3 regions of the Enterobacter cloacae complex sp. HYC080_NIDB genome follow, and region 3 is predicted to be linked to each of the others. Evidence: predicted binding sites of a transcription regulator. Region 3 holds the regulator's gene; each other region holds the start of a gene.

Region 1 (7,203 bases), 230 kb from region 3:
CGGGGCGCTAATTTGTGAAGGTAATGTGCCCGGCATCGAGCCCTCCGTTGAGGATAAAAGTTCGCTCAATACGGCGGTCAAGCGCAGCATCGCTCAGGCCGCCGCCGCGCTGGTGAAGCCGGGCCATCGCATTATTCTCGACTCTGGCACCACGACCTTTGAAATTGCCAGAATGCTGCGCCAGCACACGGATGTCATTGCCATGACCAATGGAATGAATGTGGCGAATGCGTTGCTGGAAGCGGAAGGGGTGGAACTGCTGATGACCGGCGGCCACTTGCGTCGTCAGTCGCAGTCTTTCTATGGCGACCAGGCGGAACAGTCCTTACAGAATTATCACTTTGATTTGCTGTTCCTGGGCGTTGATGCCATCGATCTGGATCGTGGCGTGAGCACGCATAACGAGGATGAAGCGCGTCTGAATCGCAAAATGTGCGAGGTGGCAGAGCGCATTATCGTTGTGACTGATTCCAGCAAGTTCAACCGCTCAAGCCTGCATAAAATCATTGATACGCAAAGGATTGATATGATTATTGTCGATGAGGGCATTCCGGCGGAAAGTCTGGATGGATTGCGTAAAAGCGGGATTGATGTAGTGCTGGTTTCCCCCTCACCCTAACCCACCGGGAGAGGGGACCGTTCGCTGTTTTTTTTGCCCTCTCCCCCGTAGGGAGAGGGCAGGGTGGGAAGTCATCACGTCACTGGTGCCGGGTTAAACACCGCCAGCTGGTTATGTAATCCCCACTGGTCCGAGAACGTTTTCTTGCGCCCGCTTGCCACGTCCAGAATGAAGTGGAATAGCTTCCAGCCCACGTCCTCAATGCTCTCTTCTCCGGTGGCGATGGTTCCCGCGTTGATATCCATTAAGTCGTACCAGCGGTTTGCCAGCTCGGTGCGCGTCGCCATTTTGATCACCGGGACTGCCATCAGGCCATACGGCGTGCCGCGTCCGGTGGTAAAGACCTGTACCGTAATGCCGGATGCCACCTGCTGGGTGCCGCAAACAAAATCGCTGGCAGGCGTTGCCGCGTAGATCAGGCCGCGTTTGGTCGGCCGCTGTCCCGGAGAGAGGACTTCCACAATCGCGCTTTGGCCGGATTTAGCAATTGAACCCAGGGCTTTTTCCACGACGTTCGCCAGGCCCCCTTTTTTGTTTCCCGGAGACGGATTCGCGCTACGGTCGGTTTTACCCATGTCGAGATAGTTATCGTACCAGGCCATCTCCTCAAGCAGGCGCTTGCCCACGTCTTCATTGACGGCGCGCGGCGTCAGTAAATGGATGGCATCACGGACTTCGGTCACTTCAGAGAACATCACCGTCGCACCGCAACGAACAAGCAGATCGGACGCAAAGCCCACCGCCGGGTTGGCCGTCACGCCAGAGAACGCATCGCTGCCGCCGCACTGGGTGCCCACCACCAGGTCGGACACGGGGCAGGTTTCGCGCTGGCGTCGGTTGAGCTTATCCAGGTGACGCTCGGCAACCTGCAGAATATCGTCGACCATAGACCGGAACCCAATGTGGCGTTCGTCCTGCAAGCGTACAATGCTGGCCTCGTCTGCCGGAATGGCTTTGACGTCTTCGGTACCCTGCAGCAGACGCTCAGGCTGGAGTTTTTCGCACCCCAGACCAATCACCATCACCTCGCCGCCAAAATTCGGGTTGAGGGCAATATTATGAATGGTACGGATCGGCACGACCGCCGCTGGCGCGTTGATCGCTACGCCGCAGCCATAGAGATGGTTCAGGCCAACCACGCCATCGACGTTCGGGTATTTCGGCAGCAGATCGCGTTCGATGATTTTCACCACGTAATCCACCACGCCCGCCACGCAGTGTACGCTGGTGGTGAGACCAAGAAGATTTTTGGTACCGACGCTGCCGTCCGGATTGCGATAGCCTTCAAAGGTATAGCCTTCCAGTGGGGGAAGCGGTTCCGGTACGCGGGTGGCAAGTGGCAGGGTGTTCAGCGGTGGCGCTTTTGGCAGCTCAACCAGCGACTCCTCAATCCAGCTTCCCTGCGGAATTGCGCGAACGGCATAGCCGATGACTTCACCGTAACGCACGATCTCCCCATGGGCAGGAATATCGACCAGTGCGACCTTATGCCCCTGGGGAATATGTTCAATTAACTTCAGTCCGTCCGGGAAGCGTGTTCCCGCTTTTAAGCCATTGTCATTGACAATAATCGCCACGTTATCCGTATCGTGAACTTTTATATAAAACGCCGTCGGCGATGCCTCTCTAATTTCAATATCGGCCATTATTCACATTTCTCCGGCAAAGTGTCAGATAGTAAATTTAACCCGTTGGATAATCGTTTTATTCTCGAGGAAATAAAGAATGTCAGCAGAAGACCGGTAAAAATGTGATCGCGATCGCGTCAGGCTGACTAATCCCTGATTCTGTGCATTAGCGCCCACAGCGTTGTGCATATGCTCAAAATGGCGTTGAAATGAGGCGCAATACTTGAGCATAAAAACAATGTGCTGTTGTGAAGTGACGATTATACTGAAGGACGATTTTATATTGCCAACATTCAGTCAGAGAAATAAATATAAAAACAGTGTGTTTCGCAATAAATAATCCCGGCTCAAACTGCGGAATTAAAAAGGTATAAGTGATGAATAACAATATCTTCCCGAATACGTTTAAAGCGGCCCTTGCGGCGCACCAGATCCAGATTGGCTGTTGGTCTGCGCTGGCAAACCCAATAAGTACTGAAGTGCTGGGCCTTGCTGGTTTTGACTGGCTGGTGCTCGACGGCGAACATGCGCCAAATGATATCAGCACCTTTATTCCGCAACTGATGGCCCTGAAAGGCAGCGCCAGCGCCCCGGTGGTGCGAGTGCCAACCAATGACCCGGTGATCGTCAAACGTTTGCTGGATATCGGGTTCTACAATTTCCTCATCCCGTTTGTGGAAACCCAGGAACAAGCGGCGCTGGCCGTGGCGTCAACGCGCTACCCGCCGGAAGGGATCCGCGGCGTCTCCGTCTCACACCGCGCCAACATGTTCGGCACCGTGCCGGACTACTTCGCGCAGTCCAATAGCAACATCACTGTTCTGGTGCAGATTGAGAGCCAGCAGGGGGTTGATAACCTCGACGCTATTGCAGCCACAAACGGTGTGGACGGTATCTTTGTCGGCCCAAGCGATCTGGCTGCCGCCTTTGGCCACCTGGGCAATGCCAGCCACCCTGACGTGCAGCGTGCGATCCAGCACATATTTGCTCGCGCCAAAGCACACGGTAAACCGAGCGGCATACTGGCGCCGGTTGAAGCCGACGCCCGACGTTATCTGGAGTGGGGAGCCACCTTTGTTGCCGTCGGCAGCGATCTCGGGGTGTTCCGCTCAGCGACGCAGAAATTAGCGGACGCTTTTAAAAAATAACCATCATTGAGGAAACAGTTATGACGCTGAAAGTGGGTTTTATTGGCCTGGGGATCATGGGTAAACCAATGAGTAAGAACCTCATCAAAGCGGGTTACTCACTGGTGATCTCCGATCATAATCCGCAATCTGTGGCCGAGGTGATGGCGGCTGGCGCAGAAACAGCCTCCACCGCCAAAGCGATTGCTGAGCAGTGCGATGTCATCATTACCATGCTGCCAAACTCCCCGCATGTTAAAGAGGTCGCGCTGGGGGAGAACGGCATCATTGAGGGCGCAAAGCCCGGCCTGGTGCTGATTGATATGAGCTCTATCGCACCGCTTGCAAGTCGTGAAATCAGCGAGGCGCTAAAAGCGAAGGGCGTGGATATGCTGGACGCGCCGGTCAGCGGCGGTGAGCCGAAAGCGATCGACGGCACGCTGTCGGTGATGGTCGGCGGGGATAAAGCTATTTTCGATAAATACTATGACCTGATGAAAGCGATGGCAGGCTCCGTGGTGCATACGGGTGAAATTGGCGCGGGCAACGTGACCAAGCTGGCGAACCAGGTCATTGTGGCGCTGAACATCGCCGCGATGTCTGAAGCGCTGACGCTGGCAACCAAAGCGGGCGTTAACCCGGACCTGGTCTATCAGGCGATTCGCGGTGGTCTGGCGGGAAGTACCGTCCTGGATGCCAAAGCGCCGATGGTGATGGACCGTAACTTCAAGCCGGGATTCCGTATCGACCTGCACATTAAAGATCTGGCGAACGCGCTCGATACGTCCCACGGTGTAGGCGCACAGCTGCCGCTGACCGCGGCGGTGATGGAGATGATGCAGGCGTTGCGTGCAGATGGTCTGGGCATGGCCGATCACAGTGCGATTGCGTGCTACTACGAAAAACTGGCAAAGGTAGAAGTCGCGCGTTAATTACGTCTTGTCTGCACCTGAAGGTGACAGCGGCGCGCAAACCCTCTATACTGCGCGCCGAAGCTGACCAGACAGTCGCCGCTTCGTCGTCGTCCCTTTCGGGGGAGACGGGCGGAGGGGAGGAAAGTCCGGGCTCCATAGGGCAGGGTGCCAGGTAACGCCTGGGGGGGAAACCCACGACCAGTGCAACAGAGAGCAAACCGCCGATGGCCCGCGCAAGCGGGATCAGGTAAGGGTGAAAGGGTGCGGTAAGAGCGCACCGCGCGGCTGGTAACAGTCCGTGGCACGGTAAACTCCACCCGGAGCAAGGCCAAATAGGGGTTCACATGGTACGGCCCGTACTGAACCCGGGTAGGCTGCTTGAGCCAGTGAGCGATTGCTGGCCTAGATGAATGACTGTCCACGACAGAACCCGGCTTATCGGTCAGCTTCAACTTTTTAAAAAACCCCGCTTCGGCGGGGTTTTTGCTTTCAGGTGGTTGTAGGTCGGTTAAGTGCTGCGCCACCCGACAACCCCACAAACGACATCAATTCTCATATTTGCGACATTAAGCACATTTCACTGTTTTTATCTCTTCAATGGCCTCAAGCAATCTACAGGCGATCGTTATCACAAAATTTCGCGCTGAAAAGGGGTTAATCCACGGTGTTGTTAATTTGTTGTGATTGTTGTCTTAATGAATCAATATGTTTTCATGTTTGATATCTACATATTGCATTTAAAAACATTCATCCTGCGAATGTGTGACGTATTCCTCTTTTTATCGAAAGCCAGCCTAAAAGCATCTGTAAAAATTGATAAATTGAAAGAATGTTTCAACTGAATAACGGTTATTTATTGGTCTTTAATTGCCTGAAAGATCGTCTTTATTGATTTTATTAACGCAGAAAAATTTATCCAGGTTATCGCCATAAAATAAATTTATTAGTGTTAGTTTTGTTGATCGATATCAGCGTAATGGTGTGATCTGACAAGCTTACTTAATTGATTATAAAGGTTTTTTATGTTTTTTGTTGTTCCGGTGAATAACGCGGGAAGGCAAATTGTGAGTAACAGCACATACCCCCTGAAACAATATTGGGTAGAATCCGCTGCGTCATAGGGAAATAAGCGCAGAATATTATGAACACTATTATTCTACCGAAAACACAGCACCTCGTGGTATTTCAGGAAGTCATTAAAAGTGGCTCCATAGGTTCTGCTGCAAGACAACTGGGCCTGACGCAACCCGCCGTCAGCAAAATCATCAGCGATATCGAATCCTACTTCGGCGTGGAAGTCATGGTGCGTAAAAACACGGGCGTAAAACTGACTGCCGCAGGCCAGGTGCTGCTCTCCTACTCAGAGTCGATCACCCGCGAAATGAAAAACATGGTGAGCGAGATCAACAGCCTGAGTTTCAGCACCGTGATGGACGTTTCCTTTGGCTACCCATCACTGATTGGTTTCACCTTCCTGTCCGAAATGATCAAAAAATTCAAGGAAGTGTTCCCGAAAGCGCGTGTATCTATGTATGAAGCCCAGCTCTCCTCTTTCCTGCCAGCCATTCGCGATGGTCGGCTGGATTTCGCCATCGGCACGCTGAGTGATGAGATGCTGCTGCAGGATCTGCACGTCGAGCCCTTGTTTGAGTCAGAATTTGTGCTGGTCGCCAGTAAATCACGAACGTGCACCGGCCCGACGACACTGGCATCGCTCACGCATGAGCAGTGGGTGATGCCGCAAACCGATATGGGCTACTACAAAGAACTTCTGACCACTCTGCAAGACAACCACATCAGTATTGAAAACATCGTCCAGACCGATTCCGTGGTCACCATTTATAACCTTGTCCTGAATGCCGATTATCTGACGGTGATTCCACGCGACATGATTGCTCCGTTCGGCTCGGATCAATTTATTGTTCTGCCGGTAGAGGATGAATTACCCGTGGCGCGTTATGCCGCCGTGTGGTCGAAAAATTACAGAATTAAAAAATCCGCGTCAGTATTGGTTGAACTGGCAAAACAATATGCCTCACTCACCGGTGAAAGACGACGATGAAATATTGATCTCCTTAGAAGCAATAAACATTTTATAAAAAACACCCAGAGATAATTTTATGCTCTGATACCCTGACTTTGCCTGAAAAGAATGAATTATTATAACGAGGATATTATGCACATTACCTACGACCTTCCGGTAACGATTGAAGATATTCAGGACGCCAGAAAACGCCTGGCGGGTAAAATCTATAAAACCGGCATGCCGCGTTCGAATTATCTCAGCGAGCGCTGTAAGGGTGAAATATTCCTGAAGTTTGAAAATATGCAGCGTACCGGCTCGTTTAAAATTCGCGGTGCGTTTAATAAATTAAGCTCGCTGACCGATGCTGAAAAGCGTAAGGGCGTCGTCGCCTGCTCGGCGGGAAACCACGCGCAGGGTGTGTCGCTCTCGTGTGCAATGCTCGGCATTGACGGCAAAGTGGTGATGCCGATGGGCGCGCCAAAGTCTAAAGTAGCCGCGACGCGTGACTACTCGGCTGAAGTGGTGCTTCACGGCGAGAACTTCAATGACACCATCGCGAAAGTGAGTGAAATCGTCGAGATGGAAGGGCGCATTTTTATCCCGCCGTATGACGATCCGAAAGTGATCGCCGGACAGGGCACCATTGGCCTGGAAATTCTCGAAGATTTGTATGATGTGGATAACGTGATTGTTCCCATCGGCGGTGGCGGATTAATTGCCGGGATTGCAACGGCCATTAAATCCATTAACCCGACCATTAATATTATTGGCGTACAGTCTGAAAATGTTCATGGGATGGCGGCATCATACCAGGCCGGAGAAATCACCAACCATCGCGTCACCGGTACATTAGCTGACGGTTGCGACGTATCTCGTCCGGGTAAATTAA
Region 2 (7,203 bases), 910 kb from region 3:
TTATCTTCTTCCTGACAGAATTTGATGTACTTCTTCACGCCGTTCGGGAATCGGATGTAGTTGCCTTCGTTGATGGAGTAGGTGTTGCCCTTCTCCGGGAAGCGCATACGCTCCTGGCTCAGACAGAAGACGCCCAGCGATGGATCGTAGGTAAAGGCGTGAACGCCACACCCGGTGGTGTACACCAGCATGGTGGAGGAGCCATAGACGACGTAACCGGCAGCCACCTGATTACTGCCCGGCTGCAGGAAATCTTCCTCGGTCACCGGCGTACCAACAGGCGTGACGCGGCGGTAGATGGAGAAAATGGTACCGACAGAAACGTTAACGTCGATGTTGGAGGAACCGTCGAGCGGATCCATCAGTACAACGTATTTCGCGTGTTCACACCCTTCGAAAACAACAATTTCATCTTCTTCTTCGGAGGCGATACCCGCAACGATGTCGCGCGCGCGCAGTGCAGCTTTCAGTTTTTCATTTGCGAACAGATCGAGTTTCTGTTGAACCTCGCCCTGAACGTTCTCGGCACCGCTGGCACCCAGGATATCGACCAGACCGGCCTTGTTGATATCACGATGGATGATCTTAGCGCCCAGCTTTATTGCCGACAGCAAAGCAGTGAGTTCACCCGTAGCATGAGAGAACTCGTGCTGCTTTTCGACAATAAATTCACCTAACGTTTTCATAACACTTTCCCTGCATCTTTGTGAGTAGAGCGATTGTATGTTCACTAAAACGACTAAAGCCCAACAATCTTAACAAATATTCAAATAGTAGCGCAGAGGTGAATCGCGCCAGCAACATACGGATTTACCTGAAATGCGTTTCACAGCCGCTAACATGTGAGTAAAATGTGCGCCACATTGAAGAAGGATAGTGACGTATGCGCATTCATATATTGGGGATTTGTGGCACTTTCATGGGCGGGCTGGCAATGCTGGCGCGCTCGCTGGGCCAGAAGTGACAGGTTCGGACGCCAATGTGTATCCGCCGATGAGCACGCTTCTGGAGAAGCAGGGTATCTCTCTGATTCAGGGCTACGATGCCAGCCAGCTGGATCCCGAGCCGGATCTGGTCATTATTGGCAATGCCATGACCCGCGGCAATCCGTGCGTTGAAGCGGTGCTGGAGCGCAATATTCCATTCATGTCCGGCCCGCAATGGCTGCATGATTTCGTCCTGCGTGACCGCTGGGTGGTTGCCGTTGCGGGTACCCACGGCAAAACCACCACCGCCGGCATGGCGACCTGGATCCTCGAAGCCTGTGGCTACAAGCCGGGCTTTGTGATCGGCGGCGTGCCGGGTAACTTCGACGTTTCTGCGCGTCTGGGCGATAGCCCATTCTTTGTCATTGAAGCGGATGAATACGACTGCGCGTTCTTCGACAAACGCTCCAAGTTTGTCCATTACTGCCCGCGCACGCTGATCCTCAACAACCTTGAGTTCGATCACGCGGATATTTTTGACGACCTGAAAGCGATTCAGAAGCAGTTCCACCACCTGGTGCGCATCGTGCCGGGGCAGGGCCGTATCATCCTGCCGGAGAATGACATCAACCTGAAGCAGACTCTGGCGATGGGCTGCTGGAGCGAGCAGGAGCTGGTGGGCGAGCAGGGTCACTGGCAGGCGAAGAAACTCAACGCGGATGCCTCCGAGTGGGAAGTGTTGCTCGACGGCGAAAAAGTGGGTGAGGTGAAGTGGGGCTTGGTGGGCGAACACAACATGCACAACGGCCTGATGGCGATTGCAGCTGCGCGTCATGTCGGCGTTCTGCCTGCGGATGCCGCCAATGCGCTGGGCACGTTTATCAATGCCCGCCGCCGTCTGGAACTGCGCGGTGAAGCGAATGGCGTGACGGTGTATGACGATTTCGCGCACCACCCAACGGCTATTCTGGCGACGCTTGCCGCGTTGCGTGGCAAGGTCGGCGGCACCGCGCGCATTCTGGCCGTGCTGGAACCGCGCTCGAACACCATGAAAATGGGCATCTGCAAAGACGATCTGGCCCCGTCGTTAGGCCGTGCCGATGAAGTCTTCCTGCTGCAGCCGCAGCATATTCCGTGGCAGGTGGCGGAAGTGGCCGATGCCTGCATTCAGCCTGCCCACTGGAGTGCGGATGTGGATGCGCTCGCGGATATGGTGGTCAAAGCCGCACAGCCTGGCGACCATATTCTGGTGATGAGCAACGGCGGGTTTGGTGGGATCCATCAGAAGCTGCTGGACGGTCTGGCGAAAAAGGCCGAGGCCGCAGAGTAAAAAAAAGCCCGGTGGCGCTAGCGCTTACCGGGCCTGGATTTTGCACGACCTTGTAGGCCGGATAAGGCGTTTACGCCGCCATCCGGCGCAAAACCGCACCGATTATCCTTCGTTCTCAGACAGCTCGCGCAGATACTGGAAAATCAGACGCGCAGACTTCGGCGGTTTATTCCCTTCTTTCTCTTTCTTCGCGTTGCGGATCAAAGAGCGCAGCTGCTGACGGTCGGCATTCGGCCACAGGTTCAGCACTTCCGGTACTGCATCATCGCCCTGTTCAATCAGACGATCGCGGATCTGCTCCAGCTTATGGAACAGCGCAACCTGCTGGTTGTGGCGGTTTTTCAGTTTATCCAGCGCCTGGCGGATCGGATCTACGTCGCGCTGACGCAGCATTTTCCCGATAAGCTGAAGCTGGCGACGACGGCCTTCTTTTTTGATTTTCTGTGCCAGTTCAATGGCATCACGCAGATCCTGGTCGAGCGGGATTTTGTCCAGCGCGTTTTTACCCAGTTCTACCATTTCTGCGCCAAGCTGTTTTAACTCTTCGGCGTCGCGTTTAATTTCACTTTTACTGACCCAGATGATCTCATCATCTTCGTCTTCGATGTCATCACCGGGAACGTCGTCGAGCCAGTCTTCGGGCTGCTTAGTCATGTCAGGCTCCTTAAAAAAAGAGGCTAATGTTACCAGTTAAGACGCGCACTGAAAAACGGTTCTCTGTTAGACTTCATTTAACTCTCTCTTACAGTATGGCATTTGCGATGAAAGTAACCTCACAAGTTGAAGCGCAGCGTAAGATTCTGGAAGAAGCCGTCTCCACCGCGCTGATGCTTGCTTCAGAAAAATCAGATGGCGCCGAAGTGGCGGTCAGCAAAACCACCGGTATCAGCGTGAGCACCCGCTATGGCGAAGTGGAGAACGTAGAATTCAATAGCGATGGCGCGCTTGGGATCACGGTGTATCACCAGAATCGCAAAGGCAGCGCGTCGTCTACCGATCTCAGCCCGGATGCCATTGCCCGCACGGTGCAGGCGGCGCTGGATATCGCCCGATACACCTCGCCGGATCCTTACGCCGGCGTGGCCGATAAAGAGCTGCTGGCCTTTGACGCGCCGGATCTTGATCTCTTCCACCCGGCAGAAGTCACCCCGGATGAAGCCATCGAGCTGGCCGCGCGTGCCGAGCAGGCTTCCCTGCAGGCCGACAAGCGCATCACCAATACCGAAGGCGGCAGCTTCAACAGCCACTACGGCATCAAAGTTTTCGGCAACAGCCACGGCATGCTGCAGGGCTACTGCTCCACCCGTCACTCGCTCTCCAGCTGCGTCATCGCCGAAGAGAACGGTGACATGGAGCGTGACTACGCTTACACCATTGGCCGCGCGCTGGGGGATTTGCAGTCGCCGGAGTGGGTGGGCAAAGAGTGTGCCGAACGCACGCTGTCTCGCCTGTCGCCGCGTAAACTCTCTACCATGAAAGCCCCGGTGATTTTTGCCAATGAAGTGGCAACCGGTCTGTTTGGTCATCTGGTGGGCGCTATCGCCGGTGGCTCCGTTTACCGTAAATCCACCTTCCTGCTCGACTCGCTGGGCAAGCAGATCCTGCCGGAATGGCTGACCATTGAAGAACACCCGCATCTGCTGAAAGGGCTGGCCTCTACGCCGTTCGACAGCGAAGGTGTGCGCACGGAACGCCGCGATATCGTTAAGGACGGCATTCTGACCCAGTGGCTGCTGACCAACTACTCCGCGCGCAAGCTGGGGCTGAAAAGTACTGGTCACGCGGGCGGTATCCATAACTGGCGTATTGCCGGGCAGGGCCTGAACTTTGAGCAGATGCTGAAAGAGATGGGCACCGGTCTGGTGGTAACCGAACTGATGGGCCAGGGCGTCAGCGGCATCACCGGAGACTATTCTCGCGGGGCGGCGGGCTTCTGGGTCGAAAACGGTGAAATTCAGTATCCGGTGAGCGAAATCACCATCGCCGGCAACCTGAAGGACATGTGGCGCAACATCGTTACGGTCGGTAACGATATTGAAACACGTAGCAATATACAGTGTGGTTCTGTACTGCTGCCCGAGATGAAAATTGCGGGTCAATAAAGATAGCGTTTTGTTAATAATAAAAAAGGAAGTGAGCAATGCGTAAACATCTGTTAGCGATCGTCGCGGCTTCAACGCTGGTTCTTGGCTCTTCTGCGTTTGCTGCCGATCTTGAAGAAGACATGGGCATCCTCGGGCAAAACCTGAAGGTGGTGCAAAAGACGGACAATGCGGCGGAAATGAAAGACGCCCTGACCAAAATGCGTGAAGCGGCGCTGGACGCCCAAAAAGCGACACCGCCGAAGCTGGAAAGCAAAGCGGCTGACAGCGCAGAGATGAAAGACTATCGCCACGGCTTTGACGTGCTGGTCGGCCAGATCGACGGCGCGCTGAAGCTGGCCAACGAAGGCAAAGTCAAAGAAGCTCAGGCGGCGGCCGAGCAGTTCGTGACGACCCGCAACACGTATCACAAGAAATACCGTTAACCGATCGCGCATCGGACCAACACCCAACGGGAGCCAGTGGCTCCCGTTTTTTTTTGCGTGGTGATAAGTAAACCCTATCGCCATCACATTTTTGCATTACCACGCCTGAACGTTTTCGTTGCCTCTGCCCGCCTTTGACCGCTGGAATCAGTGATATTCATCACGTAAATGCATTGATTTGACCGCATTCACCGTATTTATGTGGCACAGATCACTGCCGCGGCTTGCCTTTCCACTTCGAAGTGGAAAACAACTCTCTACAAACCCTTCCTCCCCACCGTTAGTTTTATTCCAGAGCCATTAACGGGGTAAGACGAGTGATTAACGGAGCGGTAATGAACGATGTTGGGGAACAGGCGGTGCAAACAGAACAGCTCGCGAACACCATGCTACAGCAGGTCTATGCCCTGCTGGCCCGGCACAACATCATCCCCAACGCAGTACAGGAGCAGATGCTCACCTCCCACGTTCGCGCCATGGCGCACCGGTCCGTGACCGGCGAGCCGCTGCCGGAGGTTGAAGCAGAGCTGTTTGACGAAATTTCACCGGATTCAATGCGGCTTGCCCGTGAAGTGGTGGCGCAGTTTGGCAACCTTCCTGATGAAGAGGCCTGGCTGCTCTCCGTTCACTTTGAAGTCGCGAAAGACAACCTTTAAGGAGCAACACATGGAACAGATTACAGTCGTGATTGGCGATCGCCTGGGTAAAGGTCAGAAAGTGGCGGCCGGGGTGGAAAAAGCAGGTGGACGCGCGGTGGTTGTGCCGGGCATGGCAGCGGATATGAAGCTCGGCGACGTAATGAAAGCGGAAAACGCCACCTTCGGCATCTCCTTCTGCGGCAGCGGCGGCGCGGGCGCGATTACCGCGCAAACCAAGTATGGCTACAAAGCCAAATACGGCATGCGTTCGGTGGATGAAGGCGTCACCGCCATCAACGAAGGCTGCAACGTGCTGGGCTTTGGCTTTATGGACAAAGAAGAGCTGGGCGAGCGTCTGGTGCAGGCGTGGCAGAAGAAACACGGCGCATAAGCATGAAAGAACAGTTCACAACCACGGTGAGAGTGAAGGGGAAGGGCGACGCCAAAGCGCGCGCCTTTGCCGACGCGCTCAACCACGTTCAGGCCGCGGTGATGAAAGCCTCACCGCATATCTTACTGCGTATTGAGCCACAGGATGTGCAGGTCGTTCAGGCGCAAGAAGCGGTGCGTAAAGAAGCGTTTCTGTTCTTCTTTTTGCGCCGGGAAAGACGCACCTACAGCGTGGAGCTGGATGTGATCGTCAACGTGACCGCCATCAATCTCGATCGGGTGGACTTCGTCACGCAACGCTGATTATTCATAAAAGGGCAGACTGATGTTCTTAATTATATTAATAAAATCGCTCATTATCGGCGGCCTGGTAGGCGTCGGTGTTGGGGCCGGGGCTGCACGCATGTTTCATGCGCCTACCACTCAGGGTATGGGCGCGTTTCGTACGTTGGGGGAACTGAACTCCTGCGAAGGGGATCCCGCTTCTCACTTCTCCTTTGGGTTAGGTTTCTTCTTTAACGCCTGGGCCTCTTCCGTGGCCGCGGGTGCTTTCACACAGGACGTTGACCACCGCATCATCCCAAACTGGGGCGCGGCGGCACTGATGATCAAAAACCGTAACGTCGGCGAAACGCTGCACGATCCGCGCAAAATGGCGATTGCCTGTGGCGTGATCGGCATGATCGTCGTGACTTTCCTTAACCTGACGGCCTCCTCCGTACCGGCTGCGCTTCAGGTCACCGCCGTGAAGGTGCTGGTGCCCGCTGCGAACCTGCTGGTCAACACCGTGATGCCGGTGATCTTCTGGCTGGCGGCCATCGACGCCGGTAAAAAATCGGGCTTCTGGGCCACCATCTTTGGCGGCGCGGCACAGCTGATCATGGGTAACGCCGTACCGGGCCTGGTGCTGGGGATCCTGATCGGTAAAGGCGTTGAAGAGTGCGGCTGGAACCACGTCACTAAAGTGATGATGGCGGCGATCGTTCTGCTCTTCGTGCTGAGCGGCTTCTTCCGCGGCTTCGACATGAAGATGATCGAATCCTTCCATCTGACCGTGCCGAACTGGCTCGACATGATCCACAACTCGCTCAGCGGTAAATAACAGGAGCCTCGACATGGAACAGAATAAAGGTTTTTGGTATGCCGACTGGTCGTTCCCGATCTTCGTTGGCCTGCTCTCCTCCGGCGTGTTCGCCGGGACGCACATGTACTACCTCTACGGCATCGGCGCGTTTAACGAAGTGGCCTTCGTGGCGATGCTGAAAGCGGGAATGGACACCGGCGTGTACGGCGCGGTCGCCGCGTTTGGCGCCAGCTTCCTGTTCGCGCGCATTATTGAAGGGTCGCTGGTCGGTATTCTGGATATCGGCGGGGCGATCCAGACCGGCGTAG
Region 3 (7,203 bases):
CGGGTATATGCTGGACTGGCGGGGTATCGATCCCGAGCAGTGGGTGGCGGCGAACCGAAGCGGCGCCACGGGCGATTTGACTGCGCTGAACGCTGTCTTTGCCAAAGTAGTGAGCGAAGCGCGGGAATCTGAGTAGAATAGGGCGGCATTTTTTTCGGGAGCCGCCATGATTCTGCTGATTGATAACTACGATTCCTTCACCTGGAACCTTTACCAGTATTTTTGTGAGCTGGGAGCTGAGGTGGTTGTCCGCCGTAACGATGACGTGACTCTGACCGATATTGCGACGCTGGCTCCGCAGAAAATTGTGATTTCACCCGGCCCCTGCACGCCGTCGGAATCGGGCGTGTCTCTGGATGTTATCCGGCACTATGCTGGCAAGCTGCCCATTCTGGGCGTCTGCCTGGGCCATCAGGCCATTGCCCAGGTATTCGGCGCCACCATCGTGCGTGCCGCGAAAGTGATGCACGGAAAAACGTCGCCGGTCACGCATACCAGTACCGGGGTATTCACGGGGCTCAATAATCCCTTAACCGTGACGCGCTACCATTCGCTGATGATTGACCCGCCGACGCTGCCAGACTGCTTTGAGGTGACCGCCTGGAGCGATACGCAGGAGATCATGGGGATTCGCCACCGCGAGTGGGATCTTGAGGGCGTGCAATTCCATCCGGAAAGTATCCTTAGCGAGCAAGGGCATGACCTGCTGGCTAATTTCTTCCATCGCTGAATATCTGTTGCCTTGCTGTGATTTTTTATGCATATTTTGTGATTATATTTTCACAATCAATGTGACATAAAATGGATGGGCATGACATGGCAACTGAACAACCAGCAATTACCCGCGCAACATTCGATGAAGTGATTCTGCCGATTTATGCACCGACTGAGTTTATCCCGGTTAAGGGGAAAGGCAGCCGCGTCTGGGATCAGCAGGGAAAAGAGTATGTGGATTTCGCGGGCGGTATTGCGGTCACGGCGCTGGGTCATTGCCATCCTGCGCTGGTGGAGGCGCTGAAAACCCAGGGCGAAACCCTGTGGCACACCAGTAACGTATTCACCAACGAGCCGGCGCTGCGTCTGGGCCGCAAAATCATTGATGCCACGTTTGCCGAGCGTGTGCTGTTTATGAACTCCGGCACCGAAGCCAACGAAACCGCCTTTAAGCTGGCGCGTTATTACGCGACGACACGTCACAGCCCGTACAAAACCAAAATCATCGCCTTCCACAACGCCTTCCACGGGCGCTCGTTCTTTACCGTCTCCGTCGGCGGCCAGCCGAAGTATTCCGACGGCTTTGGCCCAAAACCGGCCGACATCATCCATGTGCCGTTTAACGATCTGCATGCGGTGAAAGCGGTGATGGACGACCACACCTGTGCGGTAGTCGTGGAGCCAATTCAGGGCGAAGGCGGCGTGACGGCGGCCACCCCGGAATTCCTGCAAGGGCTGCGCGCGCTGTGTGATGAGCATCAGGCGCTGCTGGTGTTTGATGAAGTGCAGTGCGGAATGGGACGTACCGGCGATCTGTTCGCTTATATGCACTACGGCGTGACGCCGGATATTTTGACCAGTGCCAAAGCGCTCGGCGGTGGTTTCCCGGTGAGTGCGGTGCTGACGACTCAGGAGATCGCCTCTGCGTTTCATGTCGGTTCGCACGGCTCAACCTATGGCGGTAACCCGCTGGCGAGCGCCGTGGCGGGTGCGGCATTTGATACCATCAATACCCCGGAAGTGCTGAACGGCGTGAATGCGAAGCGTGAGCTGTTCGTAAAACATCTGCAAAAGATCAATGACCAGTATGATGTGTTCAGCGAAATCCGTGGCATGGGTCTGCTGATGGGTGCCGAGCTCACGCCACAGTACAAAGGCCGCGCCCGCGATTTTCTGCATGCTGCCGCCCACGAAGGGGTAATGGTGCTGAATGCGGGGCCAGACGTGATGCGTTTCGCACCTTCGCTGGTGGTGGAAGAGAAAGACATTGAAGACGGGTTAACCCGCTTTGCCGTAGCGGTCGCGAAGATCGTTAAAGGCTAATACTCGGTTCGTTTTAACCGGCGCGTTAACCAAATGCCATGATGAGGACGCTGACGCCATGCCACCGACGAAATGGTGTGCATGGTGTTCAGGTGGCCCAGCACGCGCTGCAAATGCTGCTCCAGGGTGCTCATCGGCCCGTGGGTCAGCGTTTCCGGCGCTTCCAGAATGTTCGAATCCCCCGACTCACCCGGCGCGTCATACTCCAGACGCTGCTGACACCTCTGCAGGGCGATTTCACACGACTGCAAATAACGCTGCGCCAGATCCGGCGTCAGCATCGTGTGCTCGCGCGCCAGGGTGGTCATGGCGTTAATATGCTCGACGATAAACTGGCTATGCGTGACCCAGAGCTTCATGTCCGCCAGATAGTGCGCGTTAAAGCCTGGCTCCTGCATCGCCTGGTTGAGCGAGTTAAACAGGGCGTTGTGCGCCTGATTAACTTTCATCCGCTGATACGCCAGCGGGGAGGGCTGCGGGTCGTCGCTCAGGATCAGACGAATGGCCTGCTGGTCAGCCTCCAGCGCGTCGTGGGCGTTCTGGCGCAGCAATCCGCTTTGCCACTGCGGCCACAGCCAGACCATGCCACCAAAGGCGATCAGGCAGCCAATCAGCGTATCGATCAGGCGGGCAACGATAAACTGTTCCCCGTTTAGCGTAAGCAGCTGAAGGGTATATACCGCCGTCACCGTAAAGCCCACCATCGCCCAGCCGTAGTTTTTGCGGATAATCAGGTAACTCACCAGCGTAATCACCAGCATCCCTGCCAGGGTATACCCCTCGGGAACGTGGAAGTGTAGCGTTACGCCCGCAATAATCAGCCCCGCCATCGTGCCGCCTGCCCGATGCAGAATACGTACCCGCGTGGCGCCGTAGCCGTTCTGGGTGACAAACAGCACGGTCATTAAGATCCAGTACGGTTTCGGCAGATGCAGCGCCATGCCCATCAGACTGGCGATACTGAGCATAACGCTAATCCGCGCGGCATTGCGCAGGGCAGAAGACTTAAGAGAGAGATAGCTTCTGAGTGCTGGCAGGAGCGGCAGACGTTTTTGCTTATCCGCCATCAGGTCGCGGGGATACAGCGGGCGCTGGGTGCGCAGCACGCGGGCAATGCGGCTGAAGTGCCAGGCGGCAAACTGGCCGACCGGGTTATCCGGATGCTGACGAGCAATTTTCTCCAGCGCGCCGAGCTGTTTATCCATGTTAAAGCGCGTGGGGTAGCGGTGATAGAGAATGTCGTCCGCCAGCACCCGCAGGCGCGTGGAGACGGTCTGCGCATTCCAGCGGATCACCGCCTCGGCGTGGCTGCGCTCGACCAGCTTTTGCACCTCTTGTGGGTGATGAAGGCTCACGGAGATATGCTCCTGCAGATCCAGCCCCACCTGGAAAGTACGCAGCAGGCGTTTATATTCGTGATTCTTGTTGGCGGCGAGCATATGCAACTGCTGATAGCATTGGCTTATCAGATCCACCACCTTTTGCTGGCGCGTCAGCAGCGGCGGTAAGGATTTTTCCGGGTCGGTATGCTGGGTCAGCAAGGTGTATTTGGCTTCGCAGTAATCTGCAAGCTGCACATACAACAGGCTCAGAGATTCACGCAGCGGCTGTTCCCGCCACAGCCAGAACCAGAACCAGTTAAACAGCCCGTACCACAGCGTGCCGAGGGCGTAGATCAGCAGCGGCTCCCACACCGGCATATTCCCGGCGAGGCTCAGGGTGAAGATGGCGGCAATCAGTGAAGCGGGAAGCAGGCGGGCGTGCAGGGAACTGATTTCTGCTGTAACACCGAGGCTCATCGCCAGTACGGTCAGGATCAGCGGCAGCGGAATATCGCGCGCCAGTAAAAGCTGCACGGCGAGGCTACAGCCAGCAAACAGCGAACCGCCAACGATCAGGCGTTTGAAAAAGCGTTTATGCGGCGTGTCCAGACCTGCGATGTTGCAGCAGGCGGGAACGAGAGAAAACAGCAGACCCTGCTGGAGATGTCCCAGAATCAGGCCCACGGCCACAGGAAGGCACAACACCAGCGTTTGTCGCAGTGCGTAATTAACTTCCGGGTGATAGATCAGCCTGCGCCACATGGGGAATAGAGACAAAAACGGCGTGACACCTTGCGATGGCACGCCGTTTGAGCGGAATTAACGCGTTCCGTAGACCACGATGGTTTTACCGTGGGCAGAGATCAGGTTCTGATCTTCCAGCATTTTCAGGATACGACCCACCGTTTCGCGGGAGCAACCGACGATCTGACCAATTTCCTGACGGGTAATTTTAATTTGCATGCCGTCCGGGTGGGTCATGGCGTCTGGCTGTTTCGCCAGGTTCAGCAGGGTCTGCGCGATACGACCGGTGACGTCCAGGAAGGCGAGGTTACCCACTTTCTCGGATGTGACCTGCAGACGACGCGCCATCTGGGAAGAAAGACGCATCAGGATGTCAGGGTTTACCTGAATCAACTGACGGAATTTCTTGTAAGAAATTTCAGCCACTTCACATGCTGTCTTTGCACGAACCCAGGCGCTACGTTCCTGGCCTTCTTCAAACAGGCCCAGTTCACCGATAAAATCGCCCTGGTTCAGATAAGAAAGGATCATCTCTTTCCCTTCCTCATCTTTGATCAGCACTGCCACCGAGCCTTTGACGATGTAATACAACGTTTCCGCTTTTTCACCCTGGTGAATCAGCGTGCTCTTCGATGGGTACTTATGAATGTGGCAATGAGACAAGAACCATTCGAGAGTCGGGTCTGTTTGCGGTTTGCCAAGCACCATGCGCTGTTATCCTCTGTTATAAGCTGTCACCAGAGTCATCAGATGCATCCGGACTCTGGGGTTGCAATCGAATTCTTACCCATACCCTGGGAAGTCGGCTGTCGTAACGTTTCGCAGCCAGTAAAGTTTGATGTCCTCTGCATACATGTGTAACGTCAATGTATTACTGTAGCATCCTGAGTGTTTTAGCATAGCTTTCGCCGCGTGTCTCCTGGTGTCTCGCTTCAGCATGATGCAGGTCGCCTTCCGTTGCGAGAAATGTAACGCACGCGTAATCTGTCACCGAAAATGCAACGTTGGAGTTAAAGAATATGCAAGCGCGCGTGAAATGGGTTGAAGGTTTAACGTTCCTGGGCGAATCCGCGTCAGGGCACCAGATTTTGATGGACGGTAACTCCGGCGATAAAGCCCCCAGCCCAATGGAAATGGTGCTGATGGCGGCGGGTGGATGCAGCGCGATTGACGTGGTGTCGATTCTGCAAAAAGGTCGTCATGACGTGACGGATTGCGAGGTTAAACTCACCTCAGAACGTCGCGAAGAGGCGCCACGCCTGTTCACCCACATTAATCTGCACTTTGTGGTCACCGGTAAAGCGCTTAAAGACGCGGCGGTTTCGCGTGCGGTGGATCTGTCTGCGGAAAAATACTGCTCTGTGGCGTTAATGCTGGAGAAAGCGGTAAAAATCACGCATTCGTATGAAGTGATCGAGGCTTAATCTTTTGGCGGGTGGCGCTTCGCTGACCCGCCCTACAAAAGCATGAACGTAGGCCCGGTAAGCGCAGCGCCACCGGGCAGAACAACTCACGCAATCTGCTTCCCTTCCATCAACCGCTCCACCAGCGGCGTCATGATGAGCTCCATCGCCAGCCCCATTTTTCCGCCTGGTACCACTAACGTATTCATGTGCGAAATAAACGAGCCCTGCAGCATCGCCAGCAGCCAGGGATAATCAATGCCTTCGAGATTGCGGAAGTGGATCACCACAAAGCTCTCGTCCAGCGACGGGATGGTTTTCGCCGCGAACGGGTTAGAGGTGTCCACCGTCGGCACGCGCTGGAAGTTAATGTGCGTGCGGGAGAACTGTGGCGTGAGGTAGTTGATGTAGTCTTCCATGGAGCGCACCACCGAATCCATCACCGCTTCGCGCGAATGGCCGCGCTCGCTCATGTCGCGCGTCAGCTTCTGGATCCACTCCAGGTTCACGATAGGCACCACGCCAACCAGCAGATCCACATGACGCGCCACGTCATGCTGTGGGGTGACTACGCCGCCGTGTAATCCCTCATAAAACAGCACATCGGTGGGTTCCGGCAGCGGCTGCCAGGGGGTAAAGGTGCCCGGCACCTGATTCCACGGCACAGCTTCATCATAGGTATGCAGATACTTACGCGATTGCCCTTTGCCGCTCTGACCGTACTCCAGGAAGGTTTGCTCAAGGAGGCCAAAGTCATTGGCTTCGGGACCGAAATAGCTGATGTGTTTACCCAGATCGCGCGCCTTACGGATCGCCATGTCCATTTCAGGTCGCGTATAGCGGTGAAAACTGTCGCCTTCGACCTCCGCCGCCCGGAGATTCAGTTGGGCGAAAATCTTACGAAACGCGAGGCTGGTGGTGGTCGTTCCCGCACCACTCGACCCCGTAACGGCAATAATGGGATGTCTGGCAGACATAGCAACTCCCTGACTGAAAAGGTTGGAAGGTCAGCCGTGAAACGCGTTGCGGGGCATGATATTGACCGTCTCATGCAGTTCTGACCACACCAGCACCACGTCGCCGCTTTTCAGCTGGCGTTTTACATCGTTGACCTTCTGCTCGAGTGAGCGTTCATGTTCACCATAATCGGTGCCTTCACGTAATACAAAGCTTTCAATCAGATTATCGAGCGTTTCGGGAGACAGATCCTGCCAGGGGATGATCATTTTGCACCGTCCAGATAAGGAGTAAGCCAGTCAGGAATACGCGCCTCCAGCCACATTTTCGGGCGGCGCAGCGTCCCGCCAATAAATCCAACGTGGCCGCCATGTTCAGTCAACTGATAGTGAACATTGTCGGGAAGGAATTCCTGCGCGGGAATAGAGTGATGATCCATAAACGGGTCATCTTTGGCGTGAATAATCAGCGTCGGCTGGGTGATTTTGCTGAGCAACGGCATGGCGCTGCACTGACGGTAATAGTCGATCGCATCGGCGAAGCCGTGAATTTTTGCGGTGATCAGATCGTCGAATTCACGAATGCGGCGCACCTTTTTCAACTGGCGCAGGCTGACCGGCAGGGTATCCGGGTAAGCCTTCAGCTTACGTGCGGCGTTGGCTTTCAGCAGGTTGAGCAGATAGCGCTGATAGACGCGGGAAAACCCTTTATCCATATGGTAGCTGCACTGCTCCAGCATA

What was found. Region 3 encodes CRP, which controls carbon source genes, mostly activating them, when cyclic AMP is high. Its sites were predicted from a motif close to ATGTGANNNNNNTCACAT; they were not measured.
Region 1: garD (galactarate dehydratase) is a predicted target of CRP. The motif match lies at 2,368-2,385, and genes of this name have one in related genera.
Region 2: O1723_RS19260 (glycine dehydrogenase) is a predicted target of CRP. The motif match lies at 4,983-5,000, and genes of this name have one in related genera.

Annotation. Positions count from the first base shown of each region.
Region 1 covers NZ_CP114212.1:631,858-639,060, forward strand. The annotation lists gene O1723_RS03020 (DeoR family transcriptional regulator) at 1-619, shown strand, start outside; gene garD (galactarate dehydratase) at 694-2,265, opposite strand; gene garL (2-dehydro-3-deoxyglucarate aldolase) at 2,625-3,395, shown strand; gene garR (2-hydroxy-3-oxopropionate reductase) at 3,416-4,306, shown strand; RNA gene rnpB (RNase P RNA component class A) at 4,366-4,742, shown strand; gene tdcA (transcriptional regulator TdcA) at 5,430-6,350, shown strand; gene tdcB (bifunctional threonine ammonia-lyase/L-serine ammonia-lyase TdcB) at 6,465-7,203, shown strand, end outside.
Region 2 covers NZ_CP114212.1:4,055,734-4,062,936, reverse strand. The annotation lists gene fbp (class 1 fructose-bisphosphatase) at 1-686, opposite strand, end outside; partial or broken gene mpl (UDP-N-acetylmuramate:L-alanyl-gamma-D-glutamyl-meso-diaminopimelate ligase) at 884-2,256, shown strand; gene yjgA (ribosome biogenesis factor YjgA) at 2,359-2,910, opposite strand; gene pmbA (metalloprotease PmbA) at 3,006-4,358, shown strand; gene cybC (cytochrome b562) at 4,397-4,783, shown strand; gene O1723_RS19260 (glycine dehydrogenase) at 5,101-5,439, shown strand; gene O1723_RS19255 (SFCGS family glycine-rich protein) at 5,450-5,812, shown strand; gene O1723_RS19250 (DUF4312 family protein) at 5,815-6,114, shown strand; gene O1723_RS19245 (DUF4311 domain-containing protein) at 6,137-6,913, shown strand; gene O1723_RS19240 (DUF4310 family protein) at 6,927-7,203, shown strand, end outside.
Region 3 covers NZ_CP114212.1:404,885-412,087, forward strand. The annotation lists partial or broken gene O1723_RS01800 (putative adenosine monophosphate-protein transferase Fic) at 1-136, shown strand, start outside; gene pabA (aminodeoxychorismate synthase component 2) at 167-730, shown strand; gene argD (bifunctional acetylornithine/succinyldiaminopimelate transaminase) at 817-2,037, shown strand; gene O1723_RS01815 (YccS/YhfK family putative transporter) at 2,034-4,121, opposite strand; gene crp (cAMP-activated global transcriptional regulator CRP) at 4,179-4,811, opposite strand; gene O1723_RS01825 (OsmC family protein) at 5,123-5,527, shown strand; gene O1723_RS01830 (phosphoribulokinase) at 5,614-6,483, opposite strand; gene O1723_RS01835 (YheU family protein) at 6,514-6,732, opposite strand; gene O1723_RS01840 (hydrolase) at 6,729-7,203, opposite strand, start outside.